2 regions of the Flavobacterium sp. KACC 22758 genome follow, and region 1 is predicted to be linked to the other one. Evidence: riboswitches for the same ligand, from Rfam matches in the RefSeq annotation. Region 1 holds a riboswitch; the other holds the start of a gene.
What was found. Region 1 has a riboswitch for cobalamin ahead of PQ462_RS19495 (TonB-dependent receptor plug domain-containing protein). Riboswitches for the same ligand answer to the same signal wherever they lie in the genome.
Positions count from the first base shown of each region.

Region 2: another riboswitch for cobalamin. It lies ahead of PQ462_RS02045 (DUF5074 domain-containing protein); the one in region 1 lies ahead of PQ462_RS19495 (TonB-dependent receptor plug domain-containing protein).

Region 1 is NZ_CP117878.1:4,626,976-4,631,473, forward strand. Features, by position in the region: gene PQ462_RS19485 (adenosylcobinamide-GDP ribazoletransferase) at 187-972, shown strand; gene cobC (alpha-ribazole phosphatase) at 957-1,490, shown strand; cobalamin riboswitch at 1,560-1,762, shown strand; gene PQ462_RS19495 (TonB-dependent receptor plug domain-containing protein) at 1,790-3,649, shown strand; gene PQ462_RS19500 (YncE family protein) at 3,655-4,498, shown strand, end outside.
Region 2 is NZ_CP117878.1:452,970-457,467, forward strand. Features, by position in the region: gene PQ462_RS02040 (MFS transporter) at 1-1,389, opposite strand, end outside; cobalamin riboswitch at 1,631-1,821, shown strand; gene PQ462_RS02045 (DUF5074 domain-containing protein) at 2,103-3,422, shown strand; tRNA gene PQ462_RS02050 (tRNA-Phe) at 3,661-3,736, opposite strand; gene PQ462_RS02055 (type III pantothenate kinase) at 3,840-4,498, shown strand, end outside.

The sequences.
Region 1 (4,498 bases):
GCTAATTCTTTTTTACCTCCAGATAAATCTGGAGGCAATTAATTTTATACATTAGTTTTTATTTTTTGAATATTCTACCGTCAAAAAGAGTATTGGCAATAAATAAAATCAATTGACAACATCTTTAGATGTTGGAACAAAATAAGTGCCTGTAAAAAGGGCTTTAGCCAAACAATCATAATCTAAATGAAAAAAGAACTACATATTTTTTTTACTTGTTTAATGTTCTACACCAGAATTCCATGTCCAAAAAACATCGATCATAATCCTGATTATTTAAATAAAGCCACACGATATTTCCCTTTTATTGGCTGGATAGTAGGCACAATTTCATTTCTGGCTTTTTATCTTTTCTCATTATTTCTTTCAACAGAAACAGCAGTGATTTTTTCAATTATTATTTCGGTTTTAACTACCGGTGCTTTTCACGAAGACGGATTTGCAGATGTCTGCGACGGATTTGGCGGAGGATGGACTAAAGAAAAAATCCTCACAATTATGAAAGACAGCGCCATTGGTGCTTATGGAGCAATTGGTTTGGTTTTGCTTTTTCTGGTAAAATTTAAACTGCTTTCAGAATCCATTTCACTTTTTACTCACAGCATTTTTCTGGTTTTCCTTTTATTTATTTCTGCACATTCTTTAAGTCGTTTAGCAGCGATAAGTATTATTTTTACACATGAATATTCTCGCGATGATGCTTCGAGTAAAAGTAAACCAATAGCAAAAAACCACAGCTGGAGAGAAGTTTTGGGTTCATCTTTCTTCGGATTAATTCCGTTATTAGCACTCTCCTATTTCAATTATAAAACTCTTTTAGTAGTAATTCCGGTTTTTATTACCCGATATTTTCTGGCTCGCTATTTTCAAAAATGGATTGACGGCTACACAGGCGATTGTCTTGGCGCCACACAGCAGGTTTGTGAAGTTGTATATTATTTAAGTATTCTTTTCATATGGAAATTTATCTAGTTCGTCACACCGAAACGATCTGCGAAAAAGGAATTTGCTACGGACAATCGGATGTTGATATTGCTGCGCCTTTTGCCGAAATATTTGATAGAATTATATCTGAATTGCCATCTCAAGCTCTAATTTTTTCAAGCCCGTTAAAACGTTGTTCTATTCTGGCAAAACATATTCAAAAAAATACAAACGCTATTTCTTATCAGGAAGATGACCGCTTAAAAGAAATGAATTTTGGTGACTGGGAATTAAAACCCTGGGATGAGATTCCGCCAGAAGAGTTAAATCCTTGGATGGAAGATTTTGTAAATATTCCCGTTTCAAATGGAGAATCATTTACAGAATTACATTCAAGAGTTGGCAGCTTTTTAGCTGAGCAGATTTCAGACCTTAAACACCCTGTAATTATTGTAGCTCATGCGGGTATCATACGAAGCATTTTGTGCCATCAAACTTCACTGCCTTTAAAAGAGGCTTTTCAAAACAAAGTTGATTTTGGGGAAGTCATAAGAATTGAACTATAATCTGGCTATTTGTTTGATTATTTGATTATAAAAACAACACATATTTGAATTATCAGTATTTTTAACTTTATATTTGCACAAAATTAAGGTTGTGTTTTGATTAGCACATTAAAAAGGGAATCAAGTAAAATCTTGAGCTGTACCCGCAACTGTAAGCTTAGTTCTAAAAAAGAATGATTGTTGTAAACTGCAAAACCACTGCTCGCTACCGCGAATGGGAAGGTAAACAACAAGACGCAAGCCAGGAGACCTGCCTTTGTAACAAATATCGAGCTCTCGGGAAAAAGAGTGTAGAAATTATGACTTTAAGAATACGTTTTGCTTTTTTTCTTTTGATGTTGTGCCAATTTATATGGGCGCAGAGCGATTCTATTAAATTAAAAGAAGTTGTAGTTTCTGATGCTAATCTTAAGAAATACTCTACTTCACAGTCTGTTCAGGTTTTAAACGATTCAATTCTCGACAGAAACCAGCCTTCTTTAACCTCTCTTTTAAATTTTAATACTGTTATTTATTTCAAAGAAAATGGACTCGGAATGACTTCTGCCCCATCTTTTAGAGGAACAACAGGCGCACAGACCGCTGTTATCTGGAATGGTATAAATATAAATTCACAATTTTTAGGTCAGGCCGATTTTAATACTATTGGAACGAGAGATTTTAATTCTATAACAGTAAAAGCCGGAGGTGGAAGTGTTTTGTACGGAAGCAGCGCTATTGGCGGAAGCATTCACCTTAACAATGATTTACTTTTTAAAAACGAATTTTCTAATCATGTTTTTTTCAGCGCTGGAAGTTACAATACATACAGCGCAAATTACCGCACTATAGTTTCATCAGATAAATACAGCTTACAGGTCAGTATTTCAAGAAACAGTTCTGATAATGATTTTAAATATCCTGGCAATTCAGACGAAAGAAACATTAATGGCCAATATTATAACACAAGTATGAATACTACTTTTGGTTATAAAATCAATGCTAATAATACTTTAAAAGCTTACAGCCAGTTTTACGATTCAGAACGTCACTTTTCTTTAACATCACCAAATGCCTCAAAAACAAAATACAACGATTTTAATACTCGTAATTTATTAGAATGGGAAAGTCAGCTGGGGCGTTTTACATCTAAACTCCGAGCTGCACATATTGGCGAATCTTATAAATATTTTCCAAGTATTACCTCCAATAATTTTACTTACGGAAAAGTTGAAACTTCTATCATAAAATACGATTTAGCTTTTGATGTAAATGATAAAATCAAATTAAACTCAATTGTAGACTACAGCCGAAACAAAGGATACGGTTCGAGTATTGATAATGTAAAAAGAGAAGTCGGTACAGCCAGTCTGCTTTTGCATCATTTGTTAACTGAAAAATGGGATTATAACGCCAGCATTCGTCAGGAAATTACAGACAACTACGGTAATCCTTTTCTTTTTTCATTTGGAACAAAATATGATTTCACCAGTTTTTACCGTTTGAAATTCAATGCTTCAAAGAATTTTAGAATGCCTACCTATAATGATTTGTTTTGGGAAGGAAGCGGTAATCCTAATTTAAAACCCGAAACCTCTTATCAGGCAGAAATTGGCAATGAATTCTTTAGAAAAAACTTTACTTTATCGATCACTGCTTATTATAATTCTATTAAAGATTTACTGCGCTGGGTTCCGGCTGAAGGAGGCGGTGATATATGGACGCCTGAAAACACAGATAAAGTGAGAGCCTATGGGGCAGAAGTTCTTGTAGAATGGAAACCAAAATTTGGGCAAAATAATTTCACAATCAACGGCACGTACGCTTATACAGTTTCAGAAAGCCGGCAGCTAATTAAAAACGAATTAATCTACAAACAGTTAATTTATGTTCCTTATCATAAATTAACAGGCTCTGTGGCTTACAACTGGAAAAAGCTGTCTTCTTACTTTCAATACCTCTATAATGGAGAAGTTTACACTACTCCTTTTAATAATCGTGCATCAAGAATTAAAGATTATGATGTTGGGAATATTGGTGTCGATTATGATTTTGGAGCAAAAAACAGTTACAAAATTGGATTTCAGGTTTTAAACCTGTGGAACGAAAATTATCAACCCGTAACAAACAGACAAATGCCGGGTAGAAATTATACTATATACATAAACCTTAATTTTTAAATTTCATGAAAAAATTTAACAAACTATTTTTAACTGTGCTTATAAGTTCGGCATTTTTTGTGTCTTGCAGCAACGATGATGACAATAACGATGAGCCGCGCGGCGATTATGAGAATGGAATTTTTATTGTTAATGAAGGTAATTTTGGAAAAACCAACGGAACTATTTCTTATTTATCAGATGATTTGAGTATCGAAAACAATGTTTTTTCTTTAGTTAATCCTGGTAAAATTACTGGAGATACTCCTTTATTTATTGGTTTTAAAGATGATGCAGCTTATATAGTGGTAAACGGATCAAATAAAATTGAAGTGGTTAACAGATACACTTTTAAAAGCATTGCTACCGTTACAGCTAATTTAAACAATCCAAGATTTATTGCATTTGCAAACGGAAAAGGATATGTAACAAACTGGGGTGAAGGAAGCGATCCTGCTGATGATTATGTAGCAGTTTTAGATCTTACTACTAATACAGTTACTTCTTCAATTTCAGTAGTTGAAGGTCCGGAAAAAATCATCGAAAATGATGGTAAACTTTATGTAGCACACAAAGGCGGCTGGGGACAAGGAAATTCATTAACAGTTATCAACTCTGCTACAAATACGGTTGTTACAAATTTTGTAGTGGGAGATGTTCCAAGCGACTTAGTAAAAGACAACGGAACTTTATATATTTTATGTAACGGAAAACCATTCTATGCAGATGTTGAAACTGCGGGAAAAATTGTAAAAGTGAATTTAAGTACTAATACTGTATCATCAACATTAGATTTTACAGGTATAACACATCCGGGATTCTTAGATATCGAAGACAGCAAAGTATATTATACTATTGGAAACAATATTT
Region 2 (4,498 bases), 1.5 Mb from region 1:
TTTTCCGGCTGCTTTTGCATGAGTTACAAAATAAGTCGAAATTGCCGGCAGCAGACCTCCAAAAATTCCATTTCCTACATGATAAGGAAGTGACATAGAAGTATATCTGATTTTAGTTGGAAACATTTCAACTAAAAACGCTGCAATTGGACCATAAACCATTGTAACAAATAAAACCTGAATGAAAACTAAAAAAATTAAAGTCCATTCATCGCCAGAATTGATATTTATAGTAACACTGCTTTGAGATTTTTTCTTATCAGCAAAATCTGTTTTCTTTTCGATATACGTAGTTCCATCAGTATAGGTTTTTGAAATAGTGGTAATTACGTCATTATTTTTTGCTTTTTCGATCTTTTGAGAGGTTTGGTCTACAATTTCGGTTTTGTAACTCACATCAGTTGTGTTGTACATCATTTTATATATAGGTCTGTAGAATAAAATAGCGAGTAACATACCGAACATCATAATGTATTTACGGCCGACTTTGTCACTCAGCCATCCAAAAACAATAAAAAACGGCGTTCCAATCAATAATGCAATTCCGAGTAAACTGTCAACCTGAGAAGAATCTACATTCATAACCGTTTTCATAAAACTCATGGCATAGAATTGTCCGGTATACCAAACAACACCCTGTCCCATTGTTGCGCCAAATAATGCCAAGAGAACAAACTTTAAATTGTATCGGTTTCCAAAACTTTCCTTTAAAGGATTTGCACTTGTTGTTCCTTCCTTTTTAGCTTTTGCAAATACAGGTGATTCGTCCATATTTTTTCTTATTAAATACGAAACTCCCACCATTACAATAGAAACCCAAAAAGGAACACGCCATCCCCATGAATCAAAAGCTTCGGCCGAAAGTACATTTTTGGTAGCCAGAATAACCATCAAAGAAATAAATAAACCAACCGTTGCAGTAGTCTGGATCCACGATGTCCAATATCCTTTTTGACCCGCCGGAGCATGTTCGGCAACATAAGTCGCTGCGCCGCCATATTCTCCGCCAAGAGCCAAACCTTGCAATAAACGCAAAATCAAAACTAACAGAGGCGCGACAAAACCAATGGTTTCATAACTTGGGATACAGCCTATTAAAAATGTAGAACCTCCCATTAATAATAAAGTAGCCATGAAAGTATATTTTCGGCCAATAATATCTCCCAATCGTCCAAAAAATAAAGCGCCAAAAGGTCTGACAACAAATCCGGCAGCAAATGTGGCTAATGTAGATAAAAATGCTGCAGTTGGATTATCACTCGGAAAGAATTTAGTTGAAATTACAACGGCCAAACTTCCAAAAATATAGAAATCGTACCATTCAATCATTGTTCCCATAGAAGAGGCCGAAATTACTTTCCAAATGCCTTTAGTAGAAGTTTTGCTCATAAAACGTTCTGTTGATTTAATAATGAATAAAAAATTAAAATACGATTTTACGAATATATAAGATATTTTTTTATTTAGTTGATACTTTTTTAACAAAAACTAATTAATTGTTGATAATACATTTTTAATCAGTCAATCCTTAATAATTCGGAATATATCATAGAATGCAGATGTGCCTAAACCCTTATGTAGTATAAGGATGAATGGATTTCAAAAAAGAAAACACTAGTTTTGTAGCTCAAAATTTAAATCAGAAAATGGTTGTCATGTTTGATTAAATATGACATTAAAAGGGAATTTGGTGCAAATCCAAAACTGTCCCGCAGCTGTAAGCTCATTAACTGAAACCTTTAATATGTCACTTTTCAATTCGAAAGGGAAGGCTGGGTGTAGGGAGCAAGTCAGAAGACCTGCCATTTTTATAGTAATAACAGCTTTCGGGGATTGAAGCTTGAATTAAGAATAATACTTTTTCACTCTAAGTGATAATGGGTATTGTTTGATCATTCTATTCTCGTAAGCTAAATAAGTTTATGAGATTTTTTTCTGCAAATGCGATGTCTTAAAAACAGTTTCTTTTTGGGTGTTTTTTCTTCTTGACGTTTCCTTTTCTCTATCAAAAAAATCATTAAACATGTCATTGCCCAGAAACGTAGTTTTTTAGTGCGCTGGATTTAAACATTTAAGTAATATAATTTTTTAAATATTTAATAATGAGAAACAATTTTTTTTCCAAGCAATTAATCGCCATTGCTTCTTTAATGATGCTGGCAACTTCATGTAATAATGATGATGATTTTACGGCGCCGCCTGTTATCAAGGGCGAACAGCAGTTAAAAGATACTTTGACAATTGGAAAAACACTTCAGCTGAGTTCAAAAATAAAAGACAGAAATAATGTTTCATTTGAATGGGCAGTAAACGGGAATGTTGTAGGATCTGATTCGACATATATTTTTAAACCAGAAACAAGAGGAGATTTTAAAATTACGATGACTGCCAAAAACAATGGCGGAAACGTATCTCTAACTTACGATATTCACACATTTGGAGCTTATGAAAACGGATTCTTTATGATTAATGAAGGATGGTTTGGACACGGAACAGGAACAGTTGGGTTTTACAGATACGATACAAAAGCAATAGAAGACAGTATTTTTGTAAAAGTAAATCCAGATAAAGATTTAAAACCAGAATCATCAACTTTAGAGTTTGGAACTATCTTTAATAAAAAACTATTCTTGGTTTCTAAAGTCGGCGGACCAGTTGTGGTTGCAGATGCTTATTCGCTTAAAGAAGAAAAAAGAATTCCGGCTCAGGGCGGAAACGACTGGCGTGCAATAGTTGGAATTGATGAAAATCAGGCTTTGCTTACTTCTGGAAAAGGAATATTCAAACTTAATTTGAATACAATGGAATTAAACGGACAAGTTGAAGGAATTACTGGTCAGGTAGGAGACATTGTAAAAGCTAACGGATATATCTTTGCATTGTCGGCATCAAAAGGGGTTATTGTAATTAATGCTACAACATTAGCAGTCGAAAAAACAATTTCAGGAATGGTTCTGGGATTTGCTGTTACTGATGATAAAAAAGTATGGGCCGCAGGCGGAACAAAACTTATCAATATAGACTCTAATACTCTTGAGGTAAAAGAAATAGCATTAGGTTTTCAGGCTTACGGAAGCTGGGGAGCCTGGCATCCGGGATCTATTACAGCTGCAAAAAATGCTATTTTCATTGCCAAAAATGGAAGCTGGAGCGGTGGTAAAGAAATTTATAAATATAACGGAGATGTTTCTTCATTAGCTTCGCCTTTCATTACATTAACAGATTCTAATATATTATATGGAGCAGGAATTGGTTATGACAAAAAGAAAAACACTTTAGTAGTTAATACCGTAAACGAAGGATATGGAGCAAATTTTGCGATCAATAACCTTTATTTATTCAATGCAGATTCTGGAGCTAAAACAGGAACAGTAAGTTTTTCAGGATATTATTTTCCAGCGGTTTCTGTGTTTCATCAATAAGATTTTTTAGACTAGGTTTTTTAACCGCAAAGACCGCAAGGTAAAAAACGCAAAGTTCGCAAAGCTTTATCAATATAAAGCCTTGCGAACTTTTTTTTAGCCGCAAATTATACAGATTAAAATGATTTTTAAAACCTGTATAATCCGTGTTATCTGTGGGCTATTCTTTTTTACTTTTCGGTTTAAATTTTTCCGAAAATAATAAAAACAAAAAACCCGAATATTGCTATTCGGGTTTTGGTGGTACCTCCAGGGATCGAACCAGGGACACATGGATTTTCAGTCCATTGCTCTACCATCTGAGCTAAGGTACCGTCTTGTGCTCAATGCGGGTGCAAAGATAGAATCATTTTCCGTTTATCCAAAACATTTTAGAAAAAAAATCAATTCGTATCTTCGCACAAACAAAAAAGAAAAATGATTTTAACTGTTGATGTTGGAAATACCAGAATTAAAGCTGCTGTCTTTGAAGGGAGTAGTGTTTTGGAGTATTTCGTTTTTGAAAAAAATGAGCTTGAAAAAAAAATTGAAAAAATTTTGGGAAAATTTCCAAACTGCTCAGATTTGGTTGTTGCCTCGGTTGGAGATGTCGAAAAACAATCTTTTTTGAGTTTTGAAAAACAGTTAAATGTTCATTTTTTTACACATGAAGATATTTACCCGTTTCATAATAAATATGCAACGCCAAAAACTTTAGGAATCGACAGAATGATTTTGGCTGCCGGAGCAACATTGCAGTTTCCGAAACAAAATCGATTAGTTATAGATGCCGGAACATGCATTACCTATGATTTTATCGACGAAAACGATAATTATCTGGGCGGCGCAATCTCTCCGGGGCTTCGTTTGCGTTACGAAACCTTACACAATTACACAGCCAGACTGCCTTTGCTTACTTTAAATGAGCCTCATTCTTATATTGGAGATTCAACCGCACAGGCAATTCATTCTGGTGTTGTGAATGGTTTCGTCTATGAGATTGACGGTTTTATCGATGAATATCGCTCGAACTTTTCAAATTTTATAATAATTTTAACGGGAGGCGATGCAGAATTTTTGGCTAAACGATTAAAAAA